DNA from 2 places in the Janibacter sp. FSL W8-0316 genome. Region 2 is predicted to be linked to the other one. Evidence: riboswitches for the same ligand, from Rfam matches in the RefSeq annotation. Region 2 holds a riboswitch; the other holds the start of a gene.
The links. A riboswitch is a leader RNA that binds a small molecule or an ion and turns the genes downstream of it on or off. The one in region 2 is predicted to bind cobalamin.

Region 1 (5,175 bases), 830 kb from region 2:
GAGCCGCGGCACGACCTGGGTCGCGGCGAACTCGAGCACCCGGGTGACCTCCGCGGCCGCCTCCGGGGCGAGATCGGGCTCGTGCTGCGCGACGAGATCGCCTGCGGCAGAAGGGGACCAGTCCGCGGCGGCGAGGGCCTCGACGAGGTGACGGGCCCTCCCTTCGACCGCATCGGTCTCGGTGGTCGAGGCGTCCTCGGCGAGGCCGAGCGCCGCCCGCAGGCCCGGGACGGACCCGACCTGGCCGGAGAAGACCTGCGCGGCCCGCAGGACCGCGAGCACGAGGTTGACCAGCTCCTCGCCCTGCGGCGCCTGGCCGAGGACGTGGAGGCCGTCGCGGATCTGGACGTCCTTGATCTCGCAGAGCCAGCCGTCGACGTGCATGACGAGGTCGTCGAAGCCGTCGGCGTCGTCGAGGTCGACGTCGTCGCCCAGCCCGAGGTCGACGTGCATCTGCGCGGCGTGCAGCAGCTGCCAGATCTCGCCACGCAGGGCCGGCGCCTTGGCCGGGTCCATGACCGAGACGTTGCCGTACTCGTCGAGGAGCTGCTCGAGGCGAGAGATGTCGCCGTAGGACTCGGCGCGGGCCATCGGCGGGACGAGGTGGTCGACGATCGTCGCGTGGGCACGGCGCTTGGCCTGCGTGCCCTCACCGGGGTCGTTGACGAGGAAGGGGTAGACGAGCGGCAGGTTGCCCAGGGCAGCGTCAGTGCCGCACGAGGCGGACATCGCGAGGTTCTTGCCGGAGAGCCACTCGAGGTTGCCGTGCTTGCCGACGTGGACGACCGCGTGGGCGCCGAACTCCTCCTCGATCCAGCGATAGGTCGCGAGGTAGTGGTGGGTCGGCGGCAGGTCAGGGTCGTGGTAGATCGCGATGGGGTTCTCGCCGAAGCCGCGGGGCGGCTGGACGAGCAGGGCGACATTGCCGCGGACGAGCGCCGCGGTGACGATCTCCTGCTCTCGAGGCTCCTCCGTCGCACCTCGACCCACGTCCCGCACGAAGACCTCGCCGGGCGCCTCGCCCCAGTGCTCGGTCATCGCCTCGCGCAGGTCGGTGGGGAAGGCGTCGAACCACTCCCGGTAGCGCGCGGCCGGGATGCGCACCTGCGCGCCCTCGACCTGCTCCTGGGTGAGCCACTCCTCGTCCTGCCCACCGGCGGCGATGAGCTCGTGGATGAGGGCATTGCCCGACGTCGTGTCAGCGGCCTCGCCTTCGACCGGAGGGAGCGGGTCCATCCCGACGAAGCCGTCACCGAGGTCGTAGCCTGCCTCCCGCATCGCGCGCAGCAGGCGGATCGTCGAGACCGGGGTGTCGAGGCCGACGGCATTGCCCAGGCGGGAGTGCTTCGTCGGGTAGGCCGAGAGGACGACGGCGATCTTGCGCTCGGCGACGGGCGTCGAGCGCAGGCGCGCGTGGTTGACCGCGATGCCGGCGACGCGGGAGGCGCGCTCGGGGTCGGCGACGTAGTGCGGCAGGCCCTCGTCGTCGAACTCCTTGAAGGAGAAGGCGACCGTGATGAGGCGGCCGTCGAACTCGGGGACGGCGACCTGGGTCGCGACGTCGAGCGGGCTCATGCCGTCGTCGGACTCCTCCCAGTCGGCGCGGCCCCAGGTGAGGCACAGGCCCTGGAGGATCGGGATGTCGAGGGCGGCGAGCTTCTCCACGTCCCAGGCCTCGTCGTCCTCGCCGGCGCCGGCGGTGGCGGGCTTGGTGCCGCCGGCCGCGAGGACCGTCGTGACGAGCGCGTCGAGGGTGCCGAGGTGCTCGAGCAGACCGTCGGGGGCGTCGCGCAGCGAGGCGGAGTGGATGACGACGCCCTGGCCGCCGGCAGCGTCGATCGCGTCGGCGAGCGCGTGCGCGTAGTCGGTGTTGCCGGCGGCGTACTGGGCCCGGTAGATGAGGACGCCGACGCGGGGACGACGGGTGTCGCTGCCGGAGGTGTCGAGGGCGGCGGGCTCGTCGCGCTCGAGGACGCCCCACTGGGGCAGCGCCTGCGGCGCCTCGAAGCCCTCGCCGGTGAGCAGGAGGGTGTCGCCGAGGAAGGCGTGCAGCTGCGCGAGGTTGGCCGGTCCCCCTTCGGCCAGGTAGCGGTGGGCCTCCGCGGCGGTGCCGGGCGGGACCGTCGACAGCTCCATGAGCGCGGCGTCGGGCTCCTGGGTGCCGCCGAGGACGACGAGCGGGGCGCTGGCCGAGCGCAGGTCGGCGAAGCCCTCCCACAGCCCCTGCGGGGAGCCGAGGTAGCGCACGACGACGATGTCGGCACCGGCGACGCGCTCGGCGATCTGCTCGTCGGTGAGGCGGGCCGGGTTGCCGACGACGTAGTCGACGCCAGCGCTGCGCGCGCTCAGCAGGTCGGTGTCGGAGGTGGACAGCAGGGCGACGGTGGTCACGTCTGGCTCCTTGGCGGGGGTCCGCGCCCCGCGATCGAAGGGAGGGACCCGCACGGTCTCGTGCAGGCCGGCCGACAGAGCGTGTCTGACTCGCGAAGGGGGCTTCGCTCACAGTGGCGGGACCGTCCCGGACTTGCACCGGGTTCCGCGCTGCTCGGTTGCGGGCAGCCTACCGGGGGCCCGCAGTAGCGCGGCAGCGCTGTGAGTACACCGCCGCGTAGGCTGCCCTGCCGTGAGCACACCGACGCCCTCCCGCAGCGGGGCCGACCGCTGCCCGGGGCTGCTCACCCCCTTCGTCTCGGCAGACGGGGCGATGGTGCGCCTGCGGGTGCCGGGAGGCCGGGTGGACGCCGCCAGCCTGCTCGAGATCTCTTCTCTCGCAAGCCGGTTCGGCAACCCGGACATCACGGTCACCTCGCGCGGCAGCCTGCAGCTGCGCGGCCTGCCCGACCCGCTCCCTCGCGAGCTCATCACGGCGATCGACGACCTCGGGCTCGTCCCCTCCGGGCCGCACGACAAGGCGCGCAACATCGTCGGCGATCCACATGCCGGACTCGACGACCTCGTGACCGCCCTCGACGAGGAGCTGCTCGCGGACCCCGGGCTGGCGGAGCTGCCGGGCCGCTTCCTGCTCGCCGTCGCCTCCCCCGACGGGCCCGTGCTCGCCGAGCCGTGGGACGTCGCGGTCATCGCCCCGCCCCTGCCTGAGCCCACGCTGCCTGAGGTGCGACGAAGGAGCCTCGAAGGCACCGCACAGGTCGTCGCCGACGGTCGCGCAGTCACCGTCTCGCGCGCCCGGGCCGCCGCGACGGCTCTCGACGTCGCCCGGCGCTTCCTCGCCGCCCGGACCGACACCCGCACGTGGAACCTGCGCGACCTGCCCGACGAGGACCGGGGCGACCTGCTGCCGGGGGGCTCCCCCTTCGACGTCGTGGCGGGCGACCCACCTGAGCCGGGGCCGGCGGGGGACGACCTCGTGGCGCTCGTGCCGCTGGGGCTGCTGACTCCGGCGATGGTGGAGGGGCTTCGAGAGGTCGCCGGGTCTCGAGAGTCGTCGCAGGGCTCCTCCCACCTCGACCAGCGGATCGTCGTCACGCCCTGGCGCTCGGTCGTCGTGCCGGGGGCCGCGGGGCGGGCCGAGGAGCTCGCGGCGGCCGGCTTCGCCACGGCCGCCGACTCCCCCTGGACCGTCCTCACCGCCTGCGCCGGAGCCCCCTCGTGCGGGCGGACGACGACCCGCACGCGCGACCTCGCCAGGGAGGCCGCCCCCTTCGTCGACGTCGCCGGACCGGCCGTGCACGTCATCGGCTGCGAGCGCTCGTGCGGCCACCCCGCCCGCGCCCACGCGACCGCCCTCAACCCCACCAACGCAGCGGATGTCGTTGCGGCACAACACGAGAAGGCTTGATGAACCCCCTTCGCCAACCGCCTCGCCGGTACGACTACGTCACCGACGGGCAGGAGATCTACCGCCGCTCCTTCGGGATGATCCGCGACGAGGCCGACCTCAGCGGTCTGCCCGCCGACCTCCACGGTGCTGCCGTGCGGATCATCCACGCCGCTGGTGACGTCGGCATCACGAGCGAGATCGCCGGCCACCCCGAGGTCGCCGCTGCCGCCCACGCTGCGCTCGTCGCCGGGGCGCCGATCCTCACCGACAGCAACATGCTCGCGCAGGGCGTCACCCGCCGCCGCCTGCCCGTCGACAACGAGGTGGTCTGCACCCTGCGCGAGCCGCAGGTGCCCGACCTCGCCGCCCAGTGGGGCACGACCCGCGCGGCCGCCGCCGTCTCCCTCTGGGGCGAGCGGCTCGAGGGTGCCGTCGTCGCGATCGGCAATGCGCCGACCGCCCTCTTCCACCTGCTCGAGCTGCTCCACGACGGCGCCCCGTGTCCGGCCGCGATCGTCGGGATGCCCGTCGGCTTCGTCGGGTCCGCGGAGTCCAAGGTCGCCCTCGCCGAGCACGACCTGCCCGGCGGCCCGGTCCCCTGGCTCGTCGTCCACGGCCGCCGCGGCGGGTCCGCGATGGCCGCTGCCGCGCTCAACGCCCTCGCCCACCGGGACGAGCTGGCATGAGCGGCGGCCGCTTCTACGGCGTCGGCATCGGCCCCGGCGACCCCGAGCTCATCACTCTCAAGGCCGCCCGGCTCATCCGTGACGCCGACGTCATCGCCTACCACGCGGGCACCGGCAAGCAGTCGCTCGCGCGCTCCATCGCCGCCGACCTCATCCCCGAGGGCGCCATCGAGGAAGAGCTGCGCTACCCGGTGACGACCGGCTTCACCGACCACCCTCGCGGCTACTACGGGGCCCTCGCCGACTTCTACGACGAGTGCTGCGACCGGCTCGAGACCCACCTTGCTGCCGGCCGCAGCGTCGTCGTCCTCGCCATCGGCGACCCGCTCTTCTTCGGCTCCTTCATGTACGTCCATGACCGGCTGAGTCCGCGCTACCCCACCGAGGTCGTCCCCGGGATCACCTCGCTGTCCGCCGCCACCGCCGCGGTCGCGACCGGCCTGTGCCGTCACGAGGACACCCTCACCGTCCTGCCCGGCACCTTGCCCGTGCCCGAGCTGGCCCGGCGTCTCGCCGACACCGATGCGGCGATCATCATGAAGCTCGGCCGCACCTTCGCCGGTGTCCGCGAGGCCCTGCGCCAGGCAGGGATGCTCGAGCGTGCCGTCTACGTCGAGCGCGCGTCCTACCCGGGCGAGCTCGTCATGCCGGCTGCCGAGGTCGACGAGGGCCGGGTGCCCTACATGTCGATCGTTGTCGTCCCGGGCG
Region 2 (5,175 bases):
GCTTGCTCGAGGAGTTGAGCAGGGCGAAGAGCTCCTCGAGGGCGGCAGCGAGCTCGAAGACCGCGGTCGTCGGGTCGTCCGCCGACTCGGCATCGCTCGTGTCGGACCCCAGGCAGAAGTCCGCGCCGTTGGCCGTGAGCGTCATGATGTCGACATAGGGGTCCCCGAGCGCCCGCTCGACGGCCTCGCGCAGGGCGCGGGCCATCTCGAGGTCGAGCGCGTTGCCGGCCTCGGGCCGGTCGAGGACGATGCGGGCAAGGCGGTCGGATGCTTCGTACGTGACTCCCACACCATGCACCTTAGTCACCACGGCTCAGTTCTTCGATGCCCTCGGCACGAGGTCGTGCTCGGGCTCGATGTCGCTGGCGGGCACGAGACCGTGCTCCTCGAGGGCCTTGCGCAGCTGCTCGGCGGAGTTGATGTTGAGCGGGCTGCTCGTCCACGCCGGGATCGGCAGGTTGAGGAAGCGCTCCTCCGTGACCGCCGGCAGGTCCTTGGTCGCCGGGTTGCTCTTGAGCACCTCGACCTTGTCCTCGAAGCTCTGCCCGTCGTAGTCGACGAAGGCGAAGAAGTCCGGGTCGGAGGAGACGAGCTGCTCCCACGAGACCTCGGTCCAGGTGTCCTCGACCTCGGCCGTGGCATTGCGCGCTCCCGCGGCCTCGATGATCGCCTGCGGGCCCCCGAAGGAGCCGGAGGTGAAGATCTGCTTGGTGCCGGAGTCGAAGACGAAGACCGTCGGGGCCTTCGTGGGCTGCGGCGCGGCCTCGAGGGCCTTGAGCCGCGCATCGATGTCGGCGTTGACCTCCTCGGCCTCCTCCTCGTGGCCGGTGATCTTGCCGAGGTTGTCGATGTCGGCCGACAGCGCCTCCCACGGCGCCATCGTCCCCCGCTTGCCGTCGGCCTGGCGGCAGCTCTCGGACAGGACGTACGGGGCGATGCCGCGCTGCTCGAGCAGGTCAGGGGTGAGGTTCTTCTCCTCGGAGTAGCCGTAGTTCCAGCCGGCGAGCATGACGTCCGGCTTCTGCGCGATGACGTTCTCCATCGTCGGGTAGTCCTTCGTCGCCACGGGGAGTGCGTCGACGACGTCCGCGCCGTAGGCGGTGGAGAGCGCGGCCTTGGTGTCGCTCAGCCCGCTGACGCCGGCCACCTGGTCCTGTGCGCCGAGCGAGAGCACCATGGCGAGCAGGTTGCCGTCACCGCCGACGTAGATCCGCTCCGCAGGCGAAGGGAGGGTCACGTCGGTGTCGCAGTTGGAGATCGTCACCTCGCCGTCGGCGGCGGTGGTGTCGGTGCCGCTGTCACCGCCGCAGGCGGCGAGCAGGCCCGCCGCGAGGACCGCGACGGTGGCGTGGGCAGGGCGAAGGGGGATCATGCGTGGGCCTTCTGGTGGGCGGGGACGGGCGCTCCTGCGCCCACGACGAGGTGGACCCGACCGGTGGCCGGGTCGGTGAGGTGCCGCGCCTCGACGTCGAAGACCTCGCGCAGGACCTCTGGGGTGAGCACGTCGGCCGGGTGACCGACGCCGTGCAGGCGGCCGTCGTGCAGGACCGCGACGGTGTCGAAGTGGGCGGCCGCGAGCTGCAGGTCGTGCACGGCGGCGATCACGGTGCACCCGAGCGAGCGCACCGTCTCGAGCAGCTGGATCTGGTGGTGCACGTCGAGGTGGTTGGTCGGCTCGTCGAGGACGAGCAGGTCGCTGCCCTGCGCGATGCCGCGGGCGAGCATCGCCCGGCGGCGCTCGCCACCGGACAGGTGCTGGCAGGGGTGGTCGACCTTGTCCGCGAGGTCGACGTGCTCGAGGGCGGCGAGGACGAGGTGACGCTGCCCCTTCGCGTCGAGGGCCCACGGCGGCCGGTGGGGGATGCGGCCCATGGCGACCATCTCGCCGACGAGGAGGTCCTCGGGCGGTCCGTCCTCCTGCGCGACGTGGGCCAGGCGGGTCGCCCGCTGCCGCGGGGTCAGGTCGGCCATGTCGACACCGTCGACCTGCACGGTCCCGGCGACGGGGCGGCGCAGGCCGGTGAGGGCCCGCAGGAGCGTCGACTTGCCGCTGCCGTTGCGCCCGACGATCGCGAGCATCGAGCCGCGCGGCACGTCGAGATCGACGTCGGAGACGATGGTGCGCCCGCCGATCGCGGCGGCGAGCCCGTGGCAGGTCAGGTGGCTCATTCGCCGCCTCCCGAGTAGGTGTAGTGACGGCGGCCGAGCAGCAGCAGGAAGACCGGCGCCCCGACCAGACCGGTGACCACGCTGAGCGGGATCTCCTGGGGCGCCACGACGGTCCGGGCCGCGACGTCGACCCAGAGCATGAAGAGGGCGCCACCGACCGCGGCGACCGGCAGGACGACGCGGTGCCGTGCCCCGACGACGATCCGGGCCAGGTGCGGGACGACGAGACCGACGAAGCCGATGCCCCCGGACACCGCGACGAGCACGCCGACGAGCACGGAGACGAGGACGAAGAGGGCGATGCGCAGGCCCTTGACCGGCACGCCGAGCGCCGAGGCCACGTCGGCGCCGGCGGCGAGCGCGTCGAGCCACGAGTGCAGCGCGACGAGCAGGAGCGTCGCGAGCACGACGACGATGACCGACGGCAGGATCTGCTCCCACACCGAGCCGGAGAGGCTGCCGAGCAGCCAGAAGAGCACCGACTGGGTCGCCCGCGGGTCGGCGCTGAAGAAGACGAGGAAGCTCGAGACGGACGAGAAGGCGGCCGACATGACCACTCCCGTGAGCACGAGCCGAAGGGGGGTGATCCCGCCCTGGGCCATGGAGATCCCGAAGACGAGGGCGGTCGCGAGCAGCGCGCCGCCGAGGGCGCCGGCGGACAGCGCCCAGATGCCCAGACCGCTGAAGACCCCGAGGACGATGACGAGCGTGGCGCCGACGCCGGCGCCCGAGGAGACCCCGAGCAGGTAGGGGTCGGCGAGCGGGTTGCGCACGAGCGTCTGCATGCACGCACCGGCGATGGACAGCCCCGCGCCGACGACGACGGCCATGATGACGCGCGGCGCGCGCAGCTCCCAGACGATCGTGTCGTAGGTCGGGTCGCCGCCCCGGCCGCCGGCGAGCCGCGCGCGCAGCACGTCGACGACGCCGGAGACGCTGAGCGGCTCGGAGCCGAAGGCGAGCGAGACCACCGCGCTCACCGCCGTCGCCACGACGAGCGCGACGAGGAGCGGGACGGCGGGGACACGTCGTCCGCCGGGACGGTCGTGGGACACCGGGGTCTCCAGATGCATCGGGGGCCTGATCGCGAGGCCCGGTCGGATGTGACGAGCCAGCAGGTCTTCGGACTCGGGATCATCCCGACGGGGCGCCTTCCCGGGCTGGTTGCCCAGTGGCGTCGCACCCCGCCAGTCACCCTCACCGCTGCGCGACAGTCCCGGACTCGCACCGGGTTCCCTCTGCACTGGTGTGCGTCTGGCTCGCCCCCGACCCTACGGCACCGCCTGCCGCGACCTCCCTTCGCCTCCTAGACTCGGGGCACACCGCACGCACAGAGGGGACCACCATGCGCGGACGCAGGACCTGGGGTGCGCTCGTCGCGCTGACGCTGACGGTGGGCGGCTGCTCGCTCATCGAGGGCGACGACGACGCGACCTCGTCGCCCACCTCGAGCAGCGCCACGAGCCGGCCGAGCTCGACGCCGGCGCAGTCGAGCTTCGAGCTCTTCGACCCGCCGCGCGAGGGCCGCGACTGGGTGGTCCTCGTCGAGGACCCGGGCGACACCGACCGGGTCGCCGACGAGCTCGAGGCCGGCGGTCTCGCGCTCACCTCCGTCAACACCGCGGTGGGCATGGTGACCCTGCGCAGCGAGGACGACGACGTCGCCGAGCGGGCGAAGGGGGTCGACGGCGTCACCGACGCGGTGACCGACCGCAGCGCCTCCTGGACCCCCGAGCCGCCTGCCGAGCCCGACCCGGGCGACACGACTCCCGCAGCGGACCTCCCTTCGCCCCCGGACGTGCCGGAGGGTGGCGACCCCCTCGACGGCTGGCTTTGGGGCATGGAGGCGGTCAATGCGCGCGGCGCCCACGAGGTGACTCCCGGGCGCCCCGAGGTGCGCGTCGGGGTCATGGACACCGGCATCGACGCCAGCCACCCCGACCTGGCGCCCGTGCTCGACAGGGGCCTGTCCAAGAGCTTCGTCAGCGACATCCCCGACATCGACGGCGAGTGCGAGCACGAGAGCTGCATCGACCCCGTCGGCGAGGACGACGGCGGGCACGGCACCCACGTGGCCGGCACGATCGCCGCCGCGGCCAACGACCTCGGCGTCACCGGCGTGGCCCCGGGCGTGACGCTCGTCGACCTGCGGGCCGGGCAGGACGCCGGGCTCTTCTTCCTCGGCCCCACGGTCAACGCCCTGACCCACGCCGCCGACCAGCGGCTCGACGTGGTCAACATGAGCTTCTACGTCGACCCGTGGCTCTACGCCTGCGAGGGCGGGGCGCCGGGCGACAGCCCGGAGCAGGCCGCCTTCCAGGACGTCATGCTCGAGCTCGTCCACCGGTCGCTCGACCTCACCCACGAGGCCGGCGTGACCCTCGTGACCTCCGCCGGCAACGACGGCGCCGACATGGGCGACCCGAGCCGCGACAGCTCGAGCCCCAACTACGGCGGCGACCCGCGCAACCGGACCATCGACCCAAAGACCTGCGAGCGACTGCCGCTGGCCGGCGAGCACGTCATCTCGGTCGCCTCGGTGGACGAGGGCAATGTGCGCTCGACCTTCAGCAACTGGACCTCGACGCCCGACGACGGCCTCGTCGACGTCGCCGCCCCCGGCGGCGAGGAGACCTCGGGCCGCGGCGGCATCCTCTCCGCGGCCTCGCGCTCCGTGGTCACGGCCGAGGGCCTCGTCGACGCCGAGGGCCGGGTCACCGAGACCGGCGCCGACATCGTCGTGCGCAGCTGCCCCGAGTCGATCAGCGGCAACGACCCCGACCCCGACGGCCGGTGCGGCCTCTACGTCTGGAACCAGGGCACCTCGATGGCCTCGCCCCACGCCTCGGGCGTCGCCGCGCTGATCATCAGCGCCCACGGCGACCGGATGGCCCCGGACGACGTGGCCGAGCGGCTCGGCGAGAGCGCCACCGAGATCCCCTGCCCCGATGACGAAGGAAGCGTGCGTTGCGTCGGCGACGACCAGCGCAACGGTATCTTCGGCGA

Region 1: another riboswitch for cobalamin. It lies ahead of cobN (cobaltochelatase subunit CobN); the one in region 2 lies ahead of NYE39_RS12490 (FecCD family ABC transporter permease).

The regions. Positions count from the first base shown of each region.
Region 1 covers NZ_JBBOQX010000001.1:3,372,947-3,378,121, reverse strand. The annotation lists gene cobN (cobaltochelatase subunit CobN) at 1-2,391, opposite strand, end outside; cobalamin riboswitch at 2,451-2,580, opposite strand; gene NYE39_RS16530 (hypothetical protein) at 2,624-3,799, shown strand; gene NYE39_RS16525 (precorrin-8X methylmutase) at 3,799-4,467, shown strand; gene NYE39_RS16520 (precorrin-2 C(20)-methyltransferase) at 4,464-5,175, shown strand, end outside.
Region 2 covers NZ_JBBOQX010000001.1:2,540,034-2,545,208, reverse strand. The annotation lists gene NYE39_RS12505 (enoyl-CoA hydratase/isomerase family protein) at 1-289, opposite strand, end outside; gene NYE39_RS12500 (ABC transporter substrate-binding protein) at 314-1,372, opposite strand; gene NYE39_RS12495 (ABC transporter ATP-binding protein) at 1,369-2,169, opposite strand; gene NYE39_RS12490 (FecCD family ABC transporter permease) at 2,166-3,224, opposite strand; cobalamin riboswitch at 3,266-3,443, opposite strand; gene NYE39_RS12485 (S8 family peptidase) at 3,515-5,175, shown strand, end outside.